Regions from separate parts of the Nocardiopsis sp. NPDC006198 genome, predicted to be linked through region 4. Evidence: predicted binding sites of a transcription regulator. Region 4 holds the regulator's gene; each other region holds the start of a gene.
What was found. Region 4 encodes HrcA, which represses chaperone genes, less so after heat shock. Its sites were predicted from a motif close to TTGGCACTCTCNNNNNGAGAGTGCCAA; they were not measured.

Region 1 (4,127 bases), on a different contig from region 4:
GCCCGTGTGTCCCTGGCCGCTGCGCGGTAGCGCCCCCCCGGGCGCCTGCATCCGTCACGTTAGGAATGATGCCCCCACTGCGGGACCCAACCGCTCCAATCGCCAACTACGGAATGGTCACGTTTTGGGAAAAACGTCCGAAAACGCCACACACTCCAGAGGGAAAAGAGGGGCTCACGTGGTAGTGCGCGGGGGCGGGACACCGACGTGTCCCGCCCCCGGGCCGGATTCACACCCGACCCGTCACCGGGTCCGGGGCGTGGGGTCAGTGACCGTGGCCGTGGCCGTGGTCGTCCGCCTCCTCCTCGGGCTTGTCCGCCACCAGGACCTCGGTGGTCAGGAGCATGCCCGCGATGGACGCGGCGTTCTGGACGGCGGAGCGGGAGACCTTGACCGGGTCGAGGATGCCCTGGGCGGTCAGGTCGCCGTAGGTGCCCTTGGCGGCGTTGTAACCGTGGCCGACCTCCAGCTCGGAGATCCGGTGGGTCACGACGTAGCCCTCGGCGCCCGCGTTCTCCGCGATCCACCGGGCGGGCTCGACCAGGGCGCGGCGCACGATCGCCACACCGGTGGCCTCGTCGCCGGTCAGCCCGAGGTCGTCCAGGGCGGACGCCGCGTGCACCAGGGAGGCCCCGCCGCCGGCGACGATGCCCTCCTCGATGGCCGCGCGGGTCGCCGAGATGGCGTCCTCCAGGCGGTGCTTCTTCTCCTTGAGCTCCACCTCGGTGGCGGCGCCGACGCGCAGGACGGACACGCCGCCCGCGAGCTTGGCCAGGCGCTCCTGGAGCTTCTCGCGGTCCCAGTCGGAGTCGCTCGCCTCGATCTCCTTGCGGATCTGGCGCACGCGGTCGTCGATCTCGGACTGCTCGCCGGCACCGTCGACGATGGTCGTCGCGTCCTTCGTGATGACGGTGCGACGGGCGCTGCCCAGCGCGTCGAGCTCGGCGTTCTCCAGGGTCAGGCCGACCTCCTCGGCGATGACCTGGCCGCCGGTGAGGACGGCGATGTCCTGGAGCATGGCCTTGCGGCGCTCGCCGAAGCCGGGCGCCTTGACGGCGGCGACGTTGAGCGTGCCCCGGATCTTGTTGAGCACCAGGGCGCCCAGCGCGTCGCCGTCGATGTCCTCGGCGATGATCAGGAGCGGCTTCTTGCTCTGGACGACCTTCTCCAGCAGGGGCAGCAGCTCGTTGAGGCTGCTGATCTTCCCCTGGTTGATGAGGATGAGGGCGTCCTCCAGCACCGCCTCCTGGCGGTCGCCGTCGGTGACGAAGTAGGGCGAGACGTAGCCCTTGTCGAACTGGAGCCCCTCGGTGAAGTCGAGGTCCATCCCGAAGGTGGGGGCCTCCTCCACCGTGATGACGCCGTCCTTGCCGACCTTGTCGAACGCCTCGGCGATCAGGTCGCCGATCTGGGCGTCCTGGGCGGAGTTGGTCGCCACGTAGGCGATGTCCTCGCGCTCCTCGACGGGGCGGGCGCGCTCCAGGAGGATCTCGGAGACGCGGGCGGCCGCGGCGTCGATGCCCCTCTTGAGGGCGAGCGGGGAGGCGCCGGAGGTGACGCTGCGCAGACCCTCGCGGACCAGGGCCTGGGCCAGGACGGTCGCGGTGGTGGTGCCGTCACCGGCGGCGTCGTTGGTCTTGGTGGCGACCTCCTTGACCAGCTGGGCGCCCAGGTTCTCGTACGGGTCGTCCAGCTCGATCTCACGGGCGACGGTCACGCCGTCGTTCGTGATGGTGGGGGCGCCGAACTTCTTGTCGATGACGACGTTGCGGCCGCGCGGGCCGAGCGTCACCTTGACGGCGTTGGCGAGGCGGTCGACGCCCCGCTCGAGGGCGCGGCGGGCGTCGTCCTCGAACTCCAGGATCTTCGGCATGTGGGTGCTTCCTCTTGAGGCTCGTATAAAACGAGCATCCCGCCCCGCCCGGCGTTATGCCGACCGGTGCGGGATGCCTGGCTCCGAGCCCGGTGGACCGGGCCCCGTCGAGACCTACTTCTCGACGACCGCGAGCAGGTCGCGGGCGGAGAGGACCAGGTACTCCTGGCCGTCGTACTTGACCTCGGTGCCGCCGTACTTGCTGTAGAGGACGACGTCGCCGACCTTCACGTCCAGCGGGATGCGCTTGTCGCCCTCGTCGTCCCAACGGCCGGGGCCCACGGCGAGGATCTCGCCCTCCTGGGGCTTCTCCTTGGCGGTGTCCGGGATGACCAGACCGGAAGCGGTGGTCTGCTCGGCCTCCAGCGTCCTGACCACGACGCGGTCCTCGAGCGGCTTCAGCACGGTCTTGGTGGCGGTCGACACGGTGTGACCTCCCCCTTCAAAGTTTCGGTGTACTGGCTCCGGTCCGCGCTGGCACGCGGACCGACTGCGAAAAAGGGGCGACAGAGGCGGCCTGTCGTCGCGGGTGCCAGACCGGCGTCGTCGCGATTAGCACTCTACCCCTGAGAGTGCCAGAATGGAAATGCGACCGTGACCCCCGGTCGGGGACTTCCGTGAGGAGCCGGGCATCCTGCCCGCGCCGCGGCGGCCCCCACGACGCGCGGGGCGTCCGGGTCCGCCGACACAGACCGCCCTTCGACGTCCGAGGTGAACCCCATGCGCGTGCCCGCCTTCGAGGCGCTGCTCTCCGACGCGGGCCGGGAGGTGCTGGCGGGCGTCGATCCGGGGAGCGCGGTCCGGGACCAGCTCGGCACGGCGTCCCTGCTGCGGTCCGACCCGCGCGTGGCGGCCCTGGACCCTGATCTACCCGTCTCGGAGCTGGTCAACGCGCTCCTGACCCAGGTCTCCCTCCGCGAGCGCGGCCGGGCCAAGTTCGGCGACGCGGCGGGGCGGATGTTCTTCACCCCGAACGGCCTGGAGCAGTCCACCCGGCGCGTCGTGGCCGAGTACCGGGCGGGGCGGACCGCCGCGGTCGCGGGTTCGGTGCCGGCGGGCGGCTCCACGGGCGACCTGTGCTGCGGGATCGGCGCGGACCTGCTGGCGCTGGCCGGGCGCGGCGTCCCCGTGGAGGGCGTGGACTCCGACCCGCTGACGGTGGCGGTCGCCCGCGCCAACATCGGGGCCCTCGGGCTGTCGGACCTGGCGCGGGTCCGCGAGGGCGAGGTCGGCGCGTCGGCGGTCGGCCGCTACCCGCTGCTGTTCTGCGACCCGGCCAGGCGCGGCGGGCGCGGCCGGGTGTTCGACCCGGCCGCCTACTCCCCCCCGTGGGACGTGGCGACGGGGCTGGCCGGGGCCGCGGAGGCCGCCTGCCTGAAGGCGGCTCCGGGCATCCCGCACGAGGCACTGCCCGAGGACGCCTCCGCCGAGTGGATCTCGGTGGACGGGGAGCTCAAGGAGACGGCCCTGTGGTTCGGCGCCCTGGCGGAGGGCGCGGGGGCCCGGCGGCGCGCCACGGTCCTGCACGAGCGCGAGGGCCTGCTGGCCCGGGAGGGGGCGGCCGCGCACCTGGACGCCGACCCCGGGGCGGGCCCGGCGCCCGTGGCCCCGGCCCGGCGCTACCTGTACGACCCGGACCCGGCCGTGGTGCGGTCGCACCTGGTGGCGGAGGCGGCGGCGCGGGTGGACGGCGCGCTGCTGGACGAGCGGATCGCCTACTTCACCGCGGACACGGCGGCCGTGTCGCCGCTGTGGCGGGTGCTGGAGGTGGTGGAGATGCTGCCGTTCTCCCTGAAGCGCCTGAGGTCTGCGGTGCGGGCGCTGAACGCCGGGACGGTAACGATCAAGAAACGCGGATCGGCCGTGGACACGGAGAAGCTGCGCCGTGATCTGCGGGCGTCGGGCCCCGAGTCGGTGACCGTGGTCCTCACCAGGATCGGCGACCGGCCCTTCTGCCTGCTGTGCCGCGAGGTCGGGACCCCCTCCCCGGGGTGACCCCCCGTCGGCGGCCCGTCGGCGCCCGGGCCCCCGGCACGCCGGGCGGCGGGGGCGCGGACCCCAGATCGTTACCTCTCTCACCCAGATCTTCCGCCGTCCCCTGGGGGCGAAGGGACCCAGGTCGTTAAACTGACGACCGCTGCAGTCCTTCCCTTCTCATGGATTCACCCGGAAGACTCGTGTGAGCGGTCCGCCCCGCGATGCGGTCGGATCTCGGACCTTGCGCCGTATATATACGGACAGTCACACTCCAGTC
Region 2 (4,127 bases), on a different contig from region 4:
GGCATGACCACCAGGTCCGGCACGTACAACCGCTCGACGACCGGGAGCTGGATGCCGAGGGTCTGGTAGACGCCCCGGTCGTCGGGGACCGTGCTGAGCAGAGCACGGTTCACCCGGGCCGCGATGTAGGTGTGAGGTTCGGGAGGGGGCGCCACGAGCACGACTCCGTCGTCATCGACGATCTCGGCCCGTCGGCCGTCGTGCACATCCAGCTCTCGCCAGGTGCGCAGCACGTGGTCCCATCGCGACGACTCCGCCGCCGGGGCGGCTTCCGTCATGGCCGGACTCATCTCGCTCGCACCTCCGGACAGGAAGCGTAACGCTCCGCACCCCCGTCCGCCCGACACTTCGCAGAATAGCCACGGCCCCCTCCGAAGGACAGTCCCCGTGCCCGGCGGTCCCCGCGCCGGTAGCCCCGGAGGCACCGGCCCCGGACACAGCGAAACCGGGCGGCCCCGAAGGGCCGCCCGGTCGTCGCGGGCGAGGTCGCGTACCGGACCCCAGAACTCCAGGAGGTCCTAGAAGTCCATGCCGCCCATGCCACCGGTCGGGTCGCCGGCGGGAGCCGACGCCTTCTCCGGCTTCTCGGCGATGACGGCCTCGGTGGTCAGGAACAGACCGGCGATGGAGGCCGCGTTCTGCAGAGCGGAGCGGGTGACCTTGGTCGGGTCGATGACGCCGTCCTTGAACAGGTCGGTGTACTCACCGGTGGCGGCGTTGAGGCCGAAACCGGGCTCCAGGTTGCGGACCTTCTCCGCCACGACGCCGCCCTCGAGGCCGGCGTTGATGGCGATCTGCTTGAGCGGCTCAGCGATGGCGCGACGCACGATGTCGGCGCCGATGGCCTCGTCGCCCTCGAGGTCGAGCTTGGCGAACGCGGGGACGCTGGCCTGCAGCAGCGCGACGCCACCGCCGGGCAGGATGCCCTCCTCGACCGCGGCCTTGGCGTTGCGGACGGCGTCCTCGATGCGGTGCTTGCGCTCCTTGAGCTCCACCTCGGTCGCGGCGCCGGCCTTGATGACGGCCACGCCGCCGGCCAGGCGGGCGAGACGCTCCTGGAGCTTCTCGCGGTCGTAGTCGGAGTCGGTGCGCTCGATCTCGTTGCGGATCTCGTTCACGCGACCGGCGATCGCGGTGGCGTCACCGGCGCCGTCCACGATGGTGGTCTCGTCCTTGGTGACGACGACCTTGCGGGCACGGCCGAGCATGTCGAGCTCGGTGTTCTCCAGCTTGAGGCCGACCTCCTCGGTGATGACCTGGCCGCCGGTCAGCACGGCGATGTCGCCGAGCTGGGCCTTGCGGCGGTCACCGAAGCCCGGGGCCTTGACGGCGACGGACTTGAAGGTGCCGCGGATCTTGTTGACGATCAGCGTCTGGAGGGCGCCGCCCTCCAGGTCCTCGGCGATGACGACGAGCGGACGACCGGCCTGGAGGACCTTCTCGACGACCGGCAGGAACTCGTTGTTGTTCGAGATCTTGGAGTTGACGATGAGGATGTAGGGGTCCTCGAGGACCGTCTCCATGCGCTCGAGGTCGGTGGCGAAGTAGGGCGAGATGTAGCCCTTGTCGAAGCGCATGCCCTCGGCGAGCTCCAGCTCGAGCCCGAAGGTCTGCCCCTCCTCGACGGTGATGACGCCTTCCTTGCCGACCTTGTCCATCGCCTCGGCGATGGTCTCGCCGATCTGGGTGTCGCCGGCGGAGATCGAGGCGGTGGAGGCGATCTGCTCCTTGGTCTCGATGTCCTTGGAGAGGTTGCCGAGCTCCTCGTTGATGCGGGAGACGGCGGCCTCGATGCCGCGCTTGAGGCTGATCGGGTTGGCGCCGGCGGCGACGTTGCGCAGCCCCTCGCGGACGAGGGCCTGGGCGAGCACGGTGGCGGTGGTGGTGCCGTCACCCGCGACGTCGTCGGTCTTCTTGGCGACCTCCTTGACCAGCTCGGCCCCGATCTTCTCCCAGGGGTCCTCGAGCTCGATCTCCTTGGCGATGGAGACACCGTCGTTGGTGATCGTGGGGGCGCCCCACTTCTTCTCCAGAACGACGTTGCGGCCCTTCGGGCCGAGCGTGACCTTGACGGCGTCCGCGAGCTGGTTCATGCCGCGCTCGAGGCCGCGACGGGCCTCCTCGTCGAACGCGATCAGTTTGGCTGCCATTGGATTCTTGTCCTCCCGTGACCGGGCTGATACGCGATGGGACGAGGCATGCGCCCGCGACGGACGACCGGAGCGCTCCGACAACCCTGCTGTCGGGAGCCACGGTCTCGCAGCCTCGATCCGGTTAGCACTCAAGGAAGGCGAGTGCTAACCAGGTCCCTTTTTAGCACTCGACCATGGAGAGTGCAAACGATGTGGTCACGATTTCCCCTCCCCTCCTACCAGCATCTACCTGCACATACACCCCGTGATGAGCGGTTTTCCGCGCTCAGCGGACAGGCTCCGGCACCCTCCGTGCCTGCGCGAACGGCCCGCTCCGGCCCGGGGCCCGGTGCAGGCCCCGGGCCGGAGCGGAGGCCCGGAACGGGCACGGGCCGAAGCGAGGCGGAGGCCCGGAACAAGCACAGCCCGGGTGCCCGCGGGGTTCTGGAGGTGCCGTAGGCGGGTTCGCGAGGAACGAGCCAACCTGCCGTAGGCGCCGAAGGTTCCCGCGCTGACAGGCACCCGGGCACGGGCCGAAGCGAAGCGGAGGCCCAGAACAAGCACAGTCCTCAGGAGCTGAGCCTGCGCATCGCCCGGGAGCCGAACGCGAGCGCCGCGACCGCCAGCGCGACCGCGACGGCCCAGCCGATCCCGACCGACAGGCCCCAGTCGCCCGCGAACAGGGCCCGTTCGGCGTCCACGACGTAGGCCACCGGGTTGAGCCGGGACAGGCCGTAGAGCCACGACGGGGCCAGCTCCATCGGGAGCAGCACGCCGGACAGCAGCATCAGCGGCATGATCACCGTCTGGAGCACCGGAGCGAACACGTAGGTCTGCTTCACCGCCATGGCCGTCAGGTACGACAGGGTGGACAGGCCGATCCCCAGGACGGCGAGCAGGAGCAGGCCGACCACCGCGCCCGCCACGGAGATCCGCAGCCCGAAGGGGATCACCAGCACGATGATGAGCACCATCTGCGCCATCATCTGCGCCACGTCCCGCAGCACCCGGCCGAGCAGCAGCGACACCCGGCTCGCCGGGGTGGCCAGCATCCGCTCGTGCGCGCCGGAGGCCATCTCCGGAAGCAGCCCGAACCCGGCGAACCCCGTGGTGAACAGGGCGACCATGACCAGCAGGCCGGGCACGAACCACTGCCAGGGATTCTCGCCCTCGGCCCCCGCCAGCCCGGTGAGCAGGGGCGCGAACAGCACCAGGTACAGGATCGGCTGGAGCATCCCGAAGCCCAGGAGCAGGGGCCGGTGCAGCAGCGGGCGCATCTGGCGGACGAACACGGTCCAGGTGTCGCGCGCGACGCCCGACCCGCGCGCCGGGGCCGCCCCGGTCCTCGGCTGTTCACTCACGGTCATGCCTCCTCCTCGCGCAGGCTGCGCCCGGTCAGGGTCAGGAACACGTCGTCCAGGGTCGGCCGCTGCACCCGCACGGAGAGCAGCGCGACCCCGGCCGTGTCGAGGGTGCGCAGCAGTTCGGGCAGGACGCCGTCCCCGCGCTCCACGCGGAAGCGCACTTCCGGGTCCCGGCCCACGGCGGTGACGACCTCGGCGGGCCCGGCGGAGGGCACCCGCTCGGCGATCCCGGCGCCCGTGCGCGCGTCCTCCTCGCTTCCCACGGAGAAGGTGACCAGGTCCCCGGACACCTTGCCCTTGAGCTCGTCGGCGGTGCCGTCGGCGATGACGCGTCCGTGGTCGATGACCAGGACCCGTTCGGCCATGTCGTCGGCCTCGTCGAGGTAGTGCGTGGTGAGCACGACCGTGGTGCCGAGCCGTTCGCGCAGCCGGGCCACGTGCTCCCACAGGTTGGCGCGGCTGTGCGGGTCGAGGCCGGTGGAGGGCTCGTCCAGGAACAGCAGGCCGGGCTCGTGGACGAGCCCCATGGCGATGTCGAGCCTGCGGCGCTGGCCGCCGGAGAGCTTGCCCGCCTCCCGGTCGGAGGCGCCTCCCAGGTCCAGCAGGTCGAGCAGCTCGTCGGCGCGGCGGC
Region 3 (4,127 bases), on a different contig from region 4:
GCGCGAGCCCGCACCTCGTCCGCTTCCTCCGGCGCAACGGTTCCGTGTGTCCGCATGTGGACATGTAGTACGTTCCTTGCGGTCACGGGTAGGTGTTCGAGGAAAAGCAGCCGGAGGATCATTCGTGCCGTTCACTTCTGATCCGGCGCGGCGCAGGTCCCGCGTACCGGATGGCGGCGGGGCGCTCACCGCGTTCGCGGCGTTCCAGCGTGTCCGTTGCGTCCAGGCGCTGACGCTCGTGCTGGTCACCGCTCTGCTCGTCGTCCCCGTCCACCCCGCCGCGCTGGCGCCGGCCGCGGCCGACCTGGACGAGTTCCGCGAGCGGGCGGAGGCGTCCTCGCAGGAGCTGGAGGAGGCCACCGAGCGCCACGTCGAGCGCCAGGAGGAGTTGGAGGCCGCCCAGGAGGAGCTGGTCTCCACGCTCCACGAGCTCCAGCAGACCGAGCTCGAACTCGGCGAGATGCGCGAGCCCCTGGCCACCCTCGCCAGCACCCTGTACCAGCAGCCCGACGGCGGCCTGCTCACCATGCTGACGTCGGGCACGCTCGACGACGACCTCCAGACGCAGTCCTACGCGGCGAAGATCTCCGAGAACAACCAGGCGCTCATCCAGGACGCCACCGACCTCCGCGAGGAGCAGGTCGGGCTGGCGAGCCAGGCGCAGGAGCTCCAGACCACCACCCAGCTGGAACAGGTGGAGCTCGCGGCGGAGGTCGAGGACCTGCGCGAGCAGTCCGAGACGAGCATGAACGAGCTCGTCCAGGAGCTGGAGGACCGGGGCATCGACCCGGACGCCTACATGGCCGCCGCGGACTGCGACCCCTCGGCGGCGTCGAGGGCGAACGGCTCGCCCAACGGCCTGCTGCCGTCCGACGCCCTGTGCGACCTGTACGACGACAAGCAGCTGCGCGCCGACGCCGCGGTCGACTTCCTCGAACTCAACATGAGGTACGTGGCGGAGTTCGGCGAGAACATGTGCATCACCAGCGCCTACCGCGACCTGCCCAACCAGCACCGCGTCTACGCGCAGGAGCCGCCCGGCTTCGCCGCCGTCCCGGGCACGAGCAACCACGGCCTGGGCCAGGCGATCGACCTGGGCTGCGGGATCCAGAACTTCAGGTCCGAGCGCTGGAACTGGATGGAGGCCAACGGGGCCGAGTTCGGCTGGCACCATCCCGCCTGGGCGAAGTCCAGCCCCTTCGAGCCCGGCCTCTGGGATAACCGCGGATCCCCCCGGGGGGGCGCCCCCTACCGCCCCCCCCCCGACCTGTGTCCGGGGTGTCCGCGGCCTCCCGCGCGGCCGGGAGGAGGGGCCGTGACCCGGTCCGGGAACGGCCGGGCGGTCCCGTGCTCCGCGACGGCCGGGCGGCCCCGGGGCCCGCGGGGACCGGACGGTCTGCGGCCCCGGAACGGTCAGACGGTCTCCGGCACGACCTCGCTCGTGCAGTGGGAGCACCGGGACGCCTTCTTGTCGATGTCGACGCAGCAGTAGGGGCAGGCCCGGGTGGTGGCCTCCTCGGCCTTGACGAACCTCTCCATGAGCTTGCCGAGCGGCAGGACGATCAGGAAGTACAGGACCGCGGCGGTGATCAGGAACGAGATCAGGGCGTCGATGAACGAGCCGTACATGAACCGGCTGCCGTTGATCTCGAAGTAGAGGTCGCCGAACGTGGGGATACCGCCGAAGATCCCGATCAGCGGGGTGATGAACCCCTCGGTGAACGCGGTGATGAGGTTGGCGAAGACCGTGCCGATCACGACCGCGACCGCCAGCTGCACCAGGTTTCCCTGGAGCAGGAACTTCTTGAAGCCTTCCATGGAACAGCCCTACGTACTCGATGTGTGTGGGAGGGCCGGCGCGTCCGAGGGGCGCTCACCGGCGCCCGCCAGCTTTCACCACCACACGTCATCGGTCAACCGCGAATGGTGATGGACAGGCGTGACGCCGTGGCGTGGCCCGCCAGGCTCCGGGCCTCCGCGGGCGTCGCGGCGATGAGGATCAGCGCGCCTCCCCCGCCGCCCCGGTCGGACTCGGCCGGAAGGGCGAGGACGGGGCGGTCGCTGACCACCTCCACGGCGGGCCCCGCGCGCACCGGGGCGAACTCGTCGGGGCTCCCCGCGGCGAGGACGTCCACCCGGCTGCCGGGGGAGAGGAGCCCGACCGCACCGGGGTCGGAGACCCGTACGGGGACGGCCACCAGGCCGGGCCCGTACGGGCCCGCGGGAGGGTCGGAGAGGCGGGCGTCGGTGATCACCTCGCCCCGGCGTACCGGGGACGTGAGGGAGAGGCCCGCCGCCTCCGTGTCGGCCGGGAGCGCGCCGTCCGGCACCGCGTCGGAGGGCAGGGGGCGCGGGGCGAGGTCGCCCGCGGCGAGCGGTGACGTGGCGTCGAGGTCCCTGGCGGCGACGAGGACGAGGCCGGCCGGCTCCGGGGGCGGGCGTACCGCCAGCACGGCGCTGAGGAGCGCGGCGGCCGCGAGGAGGGCGGCGACGACGCGCCGGTGCCGGTCCAGCAGGCGGGTGAGCGCCCGGCGGTGCCGGTAGGGGGGTGGTGCGCTGGTCATGTTCCAACGCTAGGCCGCGGCGGGGCCGTGCGGCCGTTGTCCACAGGCCGGACGTGCCGAGCGCCGCCGAGTGTTCGGCGGCGCTGCGTCGGTCAACGGCCCTGCGGCTAACCTGCCGCGGCGGCGGTGCTGCTGGTCGTGCTGGTGCTGGTGCTCGTGCCGGCGCCGGTGCTCGCCTTGGAGCCCGAGTCGCCGGAGGAGCTCTTGGCGTCCGTGCCGGAGGAGGCGGTGCCGCCGGACTCGGAGGAGCCGGAGTCCTTGCCGTCGCCGGAACCGGCGTTGGAGCCGGTCAGGACGGAGCTGTTGGAGGTCTTGCCGCTGTCGGTGCGGTAGAAGCCGGAGCCCTTGAAGACGATCCCCACGGCGGAGTACACCTTGCGCAGGCGTCCCTCGCACTCGGGGCAGACGGTCAGCGCGTCGTCGCTGAAGCTCTGCACGACCTCCATCTGGGCGCCGCACTCGGTGCACGCGTACTGGTACGTAGGCACTGTTCCGGGTCCTCCTTGCTGGCACTCTCGCCCGTTGACTGCTAAATAGTACGCGCTCGCCGACCGGAGCCGCGACAGCAGCTCGCGCCGAGCGCGCGCGGCAGCGGCCCAGGTGCCGGAACGGTGGCGTCGCCGGGGCGCGACCGCCAGGGACAACGCCCGGCCCGGACGGGATAATCCCCGCCGTCACGGGCCGGGGAGGACGCCCCGGCCGACCGCCCGGGCCCCGCTCCCGGACCGGTCCTCCCCGTGAGGGCGCCCCCGGCGGGCGGTCCGAACCCGGCCCGCTGGCCGCCGGTCGCGGACACAGGTCGGGACGGAGGGGCCGGGACCCCGTCCGCGCGTCCGCGGGCCGACGTACGTCCTCGGGCCGTCCTTCGACGGGACCACCCCCGCCCGCGTCACACGGTGTCGTGCCCCCCGGGCCACACCCCGCCCGCGAACACGCGCAGGCCGCCGCCGGGTGTGAGGACGGCGTCCACCGGCCGGTCGTGCGGCTCGGCGGGAAGGGAGTCCACGAGCTCGTCGTCGTGTACCAGGGCGATCGCCGGGGTGTGCGGGCCCTTGTGCGCGAGTGCGCGGTCGTAGCAGCCGGCGCCCCGGCCGAGCCGGTTCCCGCTCCGGTCCACGGCGAGGGCGGGGCAGACCACGGCGTCCGCCCGGGCGAGCGCCCCGGGGCCGTAGCGGTGCCCGGTGGGCTCCACCAGGCCGTGCCCGGCCGGGGCCAGGCCCTCGGGCCCGTCGAAGGCCGCCCAGTCCAGGTCGCCGCCGGGCAGGAACACGGGCAGCAGCACGTACGTGCCGCGCTTCCACAGGGCCGTCACCAGCTTGCGGGTGCCGGGCTCCCCTCCGACGGAGTAGTAGCACGCGACCGTCCCGCCCATGGCGAGCCACGGGACGCCCATCAGGGCGTCCCGGACCGCCGACCCGACCCGCGCGCGCTCCTCCGCGCCCCGGGCCCGCCGCCGGGCGAGGACGTCCCCGCGCAGCCGGGCCTTCTCCGACGGACCGCCGTCACCGCTGCTCCCGCTCATGGGGCCAGTGTGGCAGCGGGACGGACCGGGCGGCGAGGGGG
Region 4 (4,127 bases):
GTCGGGTCCCCCTGGCCGTAGGGGTCCTCTGACTGGTTGTTCGGGTACGACATGGTGGTTCCTTCGGGTGGACTCGCTCGGACCGTGCTTCGGGACGGCCTCACTTCAGCAGGCGGATGCTGACCGGGTAGCGGTACCAGGTCCCCTTGTTGGCGCTGTTGGCGCCCATGACCCCGAACACGATCGACACGATCCAGACGACCGCGATGAGGAGGGATCCGATCCAGGACAGTCCTGGGAAGAAGATACCCAGACCGATGAAGACGACCCAGGCGAAGACGTACGGGATCAGCAGCGTGATCTGGAAGTTCGCCGCCTCCGAGGCGTGGTGCCGGACGAACGGCGACTGGTTGCGCTTGGCGAGGTAGACCGCGAGGGGCGGGATCCAGCCGAAGCAGGCGATCACGAAGCCCGAGAGGTGGGCGAGCATGGCCACCAGCGTGCTGTTGTCACCCCCCTGGGCGGGCGGCTGCGGCTGGCCGTGGGCTGCCTGCGCCCCGGGGTACTGCGGCTGCTGGGGATGTCCGTAGGCCTGCGGGTGCTGCGCGTGGTCGGGCTGGGGGGCGTACCCCTGCGGGCCGCCGGCCGGTCGGCCGTAGGGCTGCTGGGGCTGTGCCTGGTGGGGGTGCCCGTAGGGCTGCTGTGCCTGCAGACCGTAGTCCTGGTGGCCCTGGTCGGGCTGCGGGGCGTAGGGGGACTGGCCGCCGGTCGGCTGTCCGTGGCCGGGGTGGGGCTGCTGTCCGTACGCGGGCTGGGCCCCCGAGGGCTGCCCGTACGCGGGCCCGCCGTAAGGCTGCGGGGGCTGGTGCCCGTGGGCCTGCTGCTCTCCGCCGGGAGGGGCGAAACCGGGCTGTGCCGGGGGCCCGCCGTAGGGCTGCTGGGGCGGTTGTCCGTAGCCGGGCTGTCCGTACGGGGGCTGTGCCTGGTCGGGCTGCGGGGCGTAGGGTGACTGGCCGCCGGAGGGCTGTCCGTGGCCGGGGTGGGGCTGCTGTCCGTACGCGGGCTGGGCCCCCGAGGGCTGCCCGTACGCGGGCTGTTCGCCCGAGGGCTGTCCGTACGGGGGCTGTGCCTGGTCGGGCTGCGGGGCGTACGGGGACAGGCCGCCCGACGGCTGCCCGTACCCGGGCTGCTGCGGTCGGCCCTCACCCCGGGGGCCGTACTCCTGCTGCCCGCCGTCCGGCTGCCCGGGCTGCCGGTCCTGGTCGGGGTCCTCCGGGGACGGGGGGTTCGTCGGGGTCTCGCTCATGCTCTTCCTTGGCTCCGCTCATGAGTGGCGGTTCTTGTACTTTCGCTCGTACCGACGACCGCGCGGGGCCGGAGGCGGGCGACCGCGGCGCCGGACACCGGGTGTCCGGACCGCGCCCTGGGCAGAATCCTAGGTCCTGGGGCCGTACCGGCGCGAAAACGGCCCGGTCACGGGTGGGCGCCCCGACCCGACGACGGGTCCCCGGGCTCGTCCGGATGGGGCCCCGTGACGAAGTCGATGAGCTCCTCCACGCGTCCGAGCAGCGAGGGCTCCAGATCAGCATAGGTACGGACCGACCCGAGGATCCTGCGCCACGCCTCACCGGTCTCCAGCCGCCACCCGAGGGCCTCGACGACGCCCTCCTTCCAGGGGCGCCCGCGCGGAACCTCCGGCCAGGCCCCGATCCCCACTGCGCCCGGGCGCACCGCCTGCCAGACGTCGACGTAGGGGTGGCCGGCGACCAGCACGTGCTCCCCGCGCACCCGCTCGGCGATCCGGCTCTCCTTGGACCCGGGGACCAGGTGGTCGACGAGGACCCCCAGGCGGCGGCCCGGGCCGGGGGAGAAGTCCGCCACGATCGAGGGCAGGTCGTCGACGCCCTCCAGGAACTCGACGGCGATCCCCTCGACGCGGAGGTCGTGGCCCCAGACCTTCTCCACGAGCTCGGCGTCGTGCGCGCCCTCCACGTAGATCCTGCTCTCCCGCGCCGTGCGCGCGGCGGCCCCGGGCACCGCCACCGAGCCGGACGCGCTCCGCAGGGGTCCCCGCGGCGCGGGCGCGGGGCGCACCAGGGTCACGGGTCTCCCGTCGAGCAGGAAGGCGGCCGGGCCGAGGTCGAACACCCTGCGGCGCCCCGCGCGGTCCTCCAGGGTCACGCTGGACCTGTCCCACGTCACGACCGCTCCGCAGAAGGCCTCGTCGGCGTCCTCCACGACCAGGTCCCGACTCAGGGCGACCTCGCGCACGGCCCCCTTGCGGGGCAGCCGCCAGTCGCCTGCGAGCACGTCGCGGCCGTAGCGGCCGGTTCCCTTGGTAGCCACGGTCGTGCAGTCTACTGGGGGAGGGTGTCGGTTCATCCGCGCCGTGGCGCACGTCGCCGCTCCGGAGGGAAGATCCGGCGCCTCCGCCGGTGTTACCGCCGAGGGGTAGCCGTCCGGGTTTGCGGCCGGGCATAGAATTAGCACTGAGGACCCCGGAGTGCCAGGAGGTGGCGAGTTGCTGGACGAGCGCAAGCTCGCTGTCCTGCGAGCGGTCGTGGAGGACTTCGTCAACACGAACGAGCCCGTCGGCTCCAGGGCGCTGGCCGACCGGCACAGGCTCGGGGTCTCTCCCGCGACCATCCGCAACGACATGGTCGCGCTGGAGGAGGACGGGTACATCGCCCAGCCCCACACCAGCGCGGGACGCGTGCCCACGGACAAGGGGTACCGGCTCTTCGTCGACCGGCTCTCCTCCGTCAAGCCCCTGTCGGCGCCGGAGCGCCGCGCCATCGAGTCCTTCCTCGCCGGAGCGGTGGACCTGGACGAGATCGTCGCGCGGACCGTGCGGCTCCTCGCGCAGCTCACCCGCCAGGTCGCGATCGTGCAGTACCCGTCGCTGACCCGTTCCTCGGTCCAGCACGTCGAGCTGGTCCCCCTGGGGGGCCAGCGGGTCATGATGGTCGTGATCACCGACACGGGCAGGGTCGAGCAGCGCGTCATCGACGGCCTCGGCGAGGTCAACGGAACCGCGGTCAACGACCTGCGCTCCATGCTCAACCGCGCCATCTCCGGTCTCCACCTCGGAGAGGTGCCCGACGCGGTGGAGGACCTGCCCGCGCAGGTCCCGCCCGAACACCGCCAGATGGCGGTGGCCGTCCTCTCCGTCCTGCTGGAGAGCCTCGTCGAACGGCACGAGGAGAAGATCGTCCTCGCGGGGACGGCCAACCTCGCCGCCGTGGACTTCGCCGCCAGCCTGCGGGACGTCCTGGAGGCGCTGGAAGAGAACATGGTCCTCATCCGTTTGCTGGGTGAGGCGAAGGACCCGTCAATGCTCACGGTGCGCATCGGCGCGGAGAACTTCCACGAGGGTCTCCGGTCCACCTCCATCGTCTCGGCCGACTACGGTGTGGGAAACCAGTCGCTCGCCAAGATCGGTGTCGTGGGGCCCACCCGGATGGACTATCCGGGAACAATGGGAGCGGTACGCGCCGTGGCTCGGTATGTCGGACAGATTTTGGCAGGACAGTAACTCAGTGGCCAGAGACTATTACCAGGTTCTCGGGGTGCGTCGCGACGCGTCCAAGGACGAGATCAAGAAGGCGTACCGGAGGCTCGCGCGCGAGCTCCATCCGGACATCAACCCCGACCCCGCGACCCAGGAGCGCTTCAAGGAGGTGACCCAGGCCTACGAGGTCCTCTCCGACGAGAACAAGCGCCGGATGTTCGACATGGGCCAGGACCCCTACGCTCCCGGCGGTGGCGGCGCGGGAGGCTTCGGCGGCGGGGGCGGGTTCGCCTTCGACGACATCATGAACGCCTTCTTCGGCGGCGGCCAGCCCGGCGGGCGCGGCCCCCGGGAACGGGTCCGGCGCGGGCGCAGCATCAAGATCCGGGTCGAACTGGACCTGGTGGAGACCGCGTTCGGGGTCAGCAAGGAGATCACCTTCCCCACCGCGATCCTGTGCGAGACGTGCCAGGGCGAGGGGACCGCGGCCGGTTCGCACCGCACCACGTGCGAGATGTGCCACGGCCAGGGCGAGGTCTCCCAGGTGACGAGGTCCTTCCTGGGCCAGGTCATGACCTCCCGCCCCTGCCCGCAGTGCTCGGGCCAGGGCTCGGTCATCACCAACCCCTGCGGCGACTGCGCGGGAGAGGGCCGGGTGCGCGAGAAGGTCACCCGC

Region 1: the regulator HrcA is predicted to act here: its motif matches at 2,426-2,452, upstream of groES (co-chaperone GroES).
Region 2: the regulator HrcA is predicted to act here: its motif matches at 2,314-2,340, upstream of groL (chaperonin GroEL).
Region 3: the regulator HrcA is predicted to act here: its motif matches at 3,071-3,097, upstream of ABZ234_RS24655 (FmdB family zinc ribbon protein).

The regions. Positions count from the first base shown of each region.
Region 1 covers NZ_JBEXSY010000070.1:22,087-26,213, reverse strand. The annotation lists gene ABZ234_RS29395 (sigma-70 family RNA polymerase sigma factor) at 1-100, opposite strand, end outside; gene groL (chaperonin GroEL) at 266-1,873, opposite strand; gene groES (co-chaperone GroES) at 1,988-2,299, opposite strand; gene ABZ234_RS29380 (class I SAM-dependent methyltransferase) at 2,594-3,868, shown strand.
Region 2 covers NZ_JBEXSY010000005.1:98,142-102,268, reverse strand. The annotation lists gene ABZ234_RS05745 (Uma2 family endonuclease) at 1-278, opposite strand, end outside; gene groL (chaperonin GroEL) at 519-2,150, opposite strand; gene ABZ234_RS05735 (ABC transporter permease) at 2,702-3,499, opposite strand; gene ABZ234_RS05730 (ATP-binding cassette domain-containing protein) at 3,496-4,127, opposite strand, start outside.
Region 3 covers NZ_JBEXSY010000045.1:52,276-56,402, reverse strand. The annotation lists partial or broken gene ABZ234_RS24670 (D-alanyl-D-alanine carboxypeptidase family protein) at 125-1,207, shown strand; gene ABZ234_RS24665 (MscL family protein) at 1,414-1,818, opposite strand; gene ABZ234_RS24660 (SAF domain-containing protein) at 1,914-2,564, opposite strand; gene ABZ234_RS24655 (FmdB family zinc ribbon protein) at 2,672-3,052, opposite strand; gene ABZ234_RS24650 (5-formyltetrahydrofolate cyclo-ligase) at 3,454-4,086, opposite strand.
Region 4 covers NZ_JBEXSY010000086.1:12,007-16,133, reverse strand. The annotation lists gene ABZ234_RS31395 (DUF4870 domain-containing protein) at 1-53, opposite strand, end outside; gene ABZ234_RS31390 (DUF4870 domain-containing protein) at 101-1,246, opposite strand; gene ABZ234_RS31385 (DUF3097 domain-containing protein) at 1,414-2,286, opposite strand; gene hrcA (heat-inducible transcriptional repressor HrcA) at 2,462-3,475, shown strand; gene dnaJ (molecular chaperone DnaJ) at 3,480-4,127, shown strand, end outside.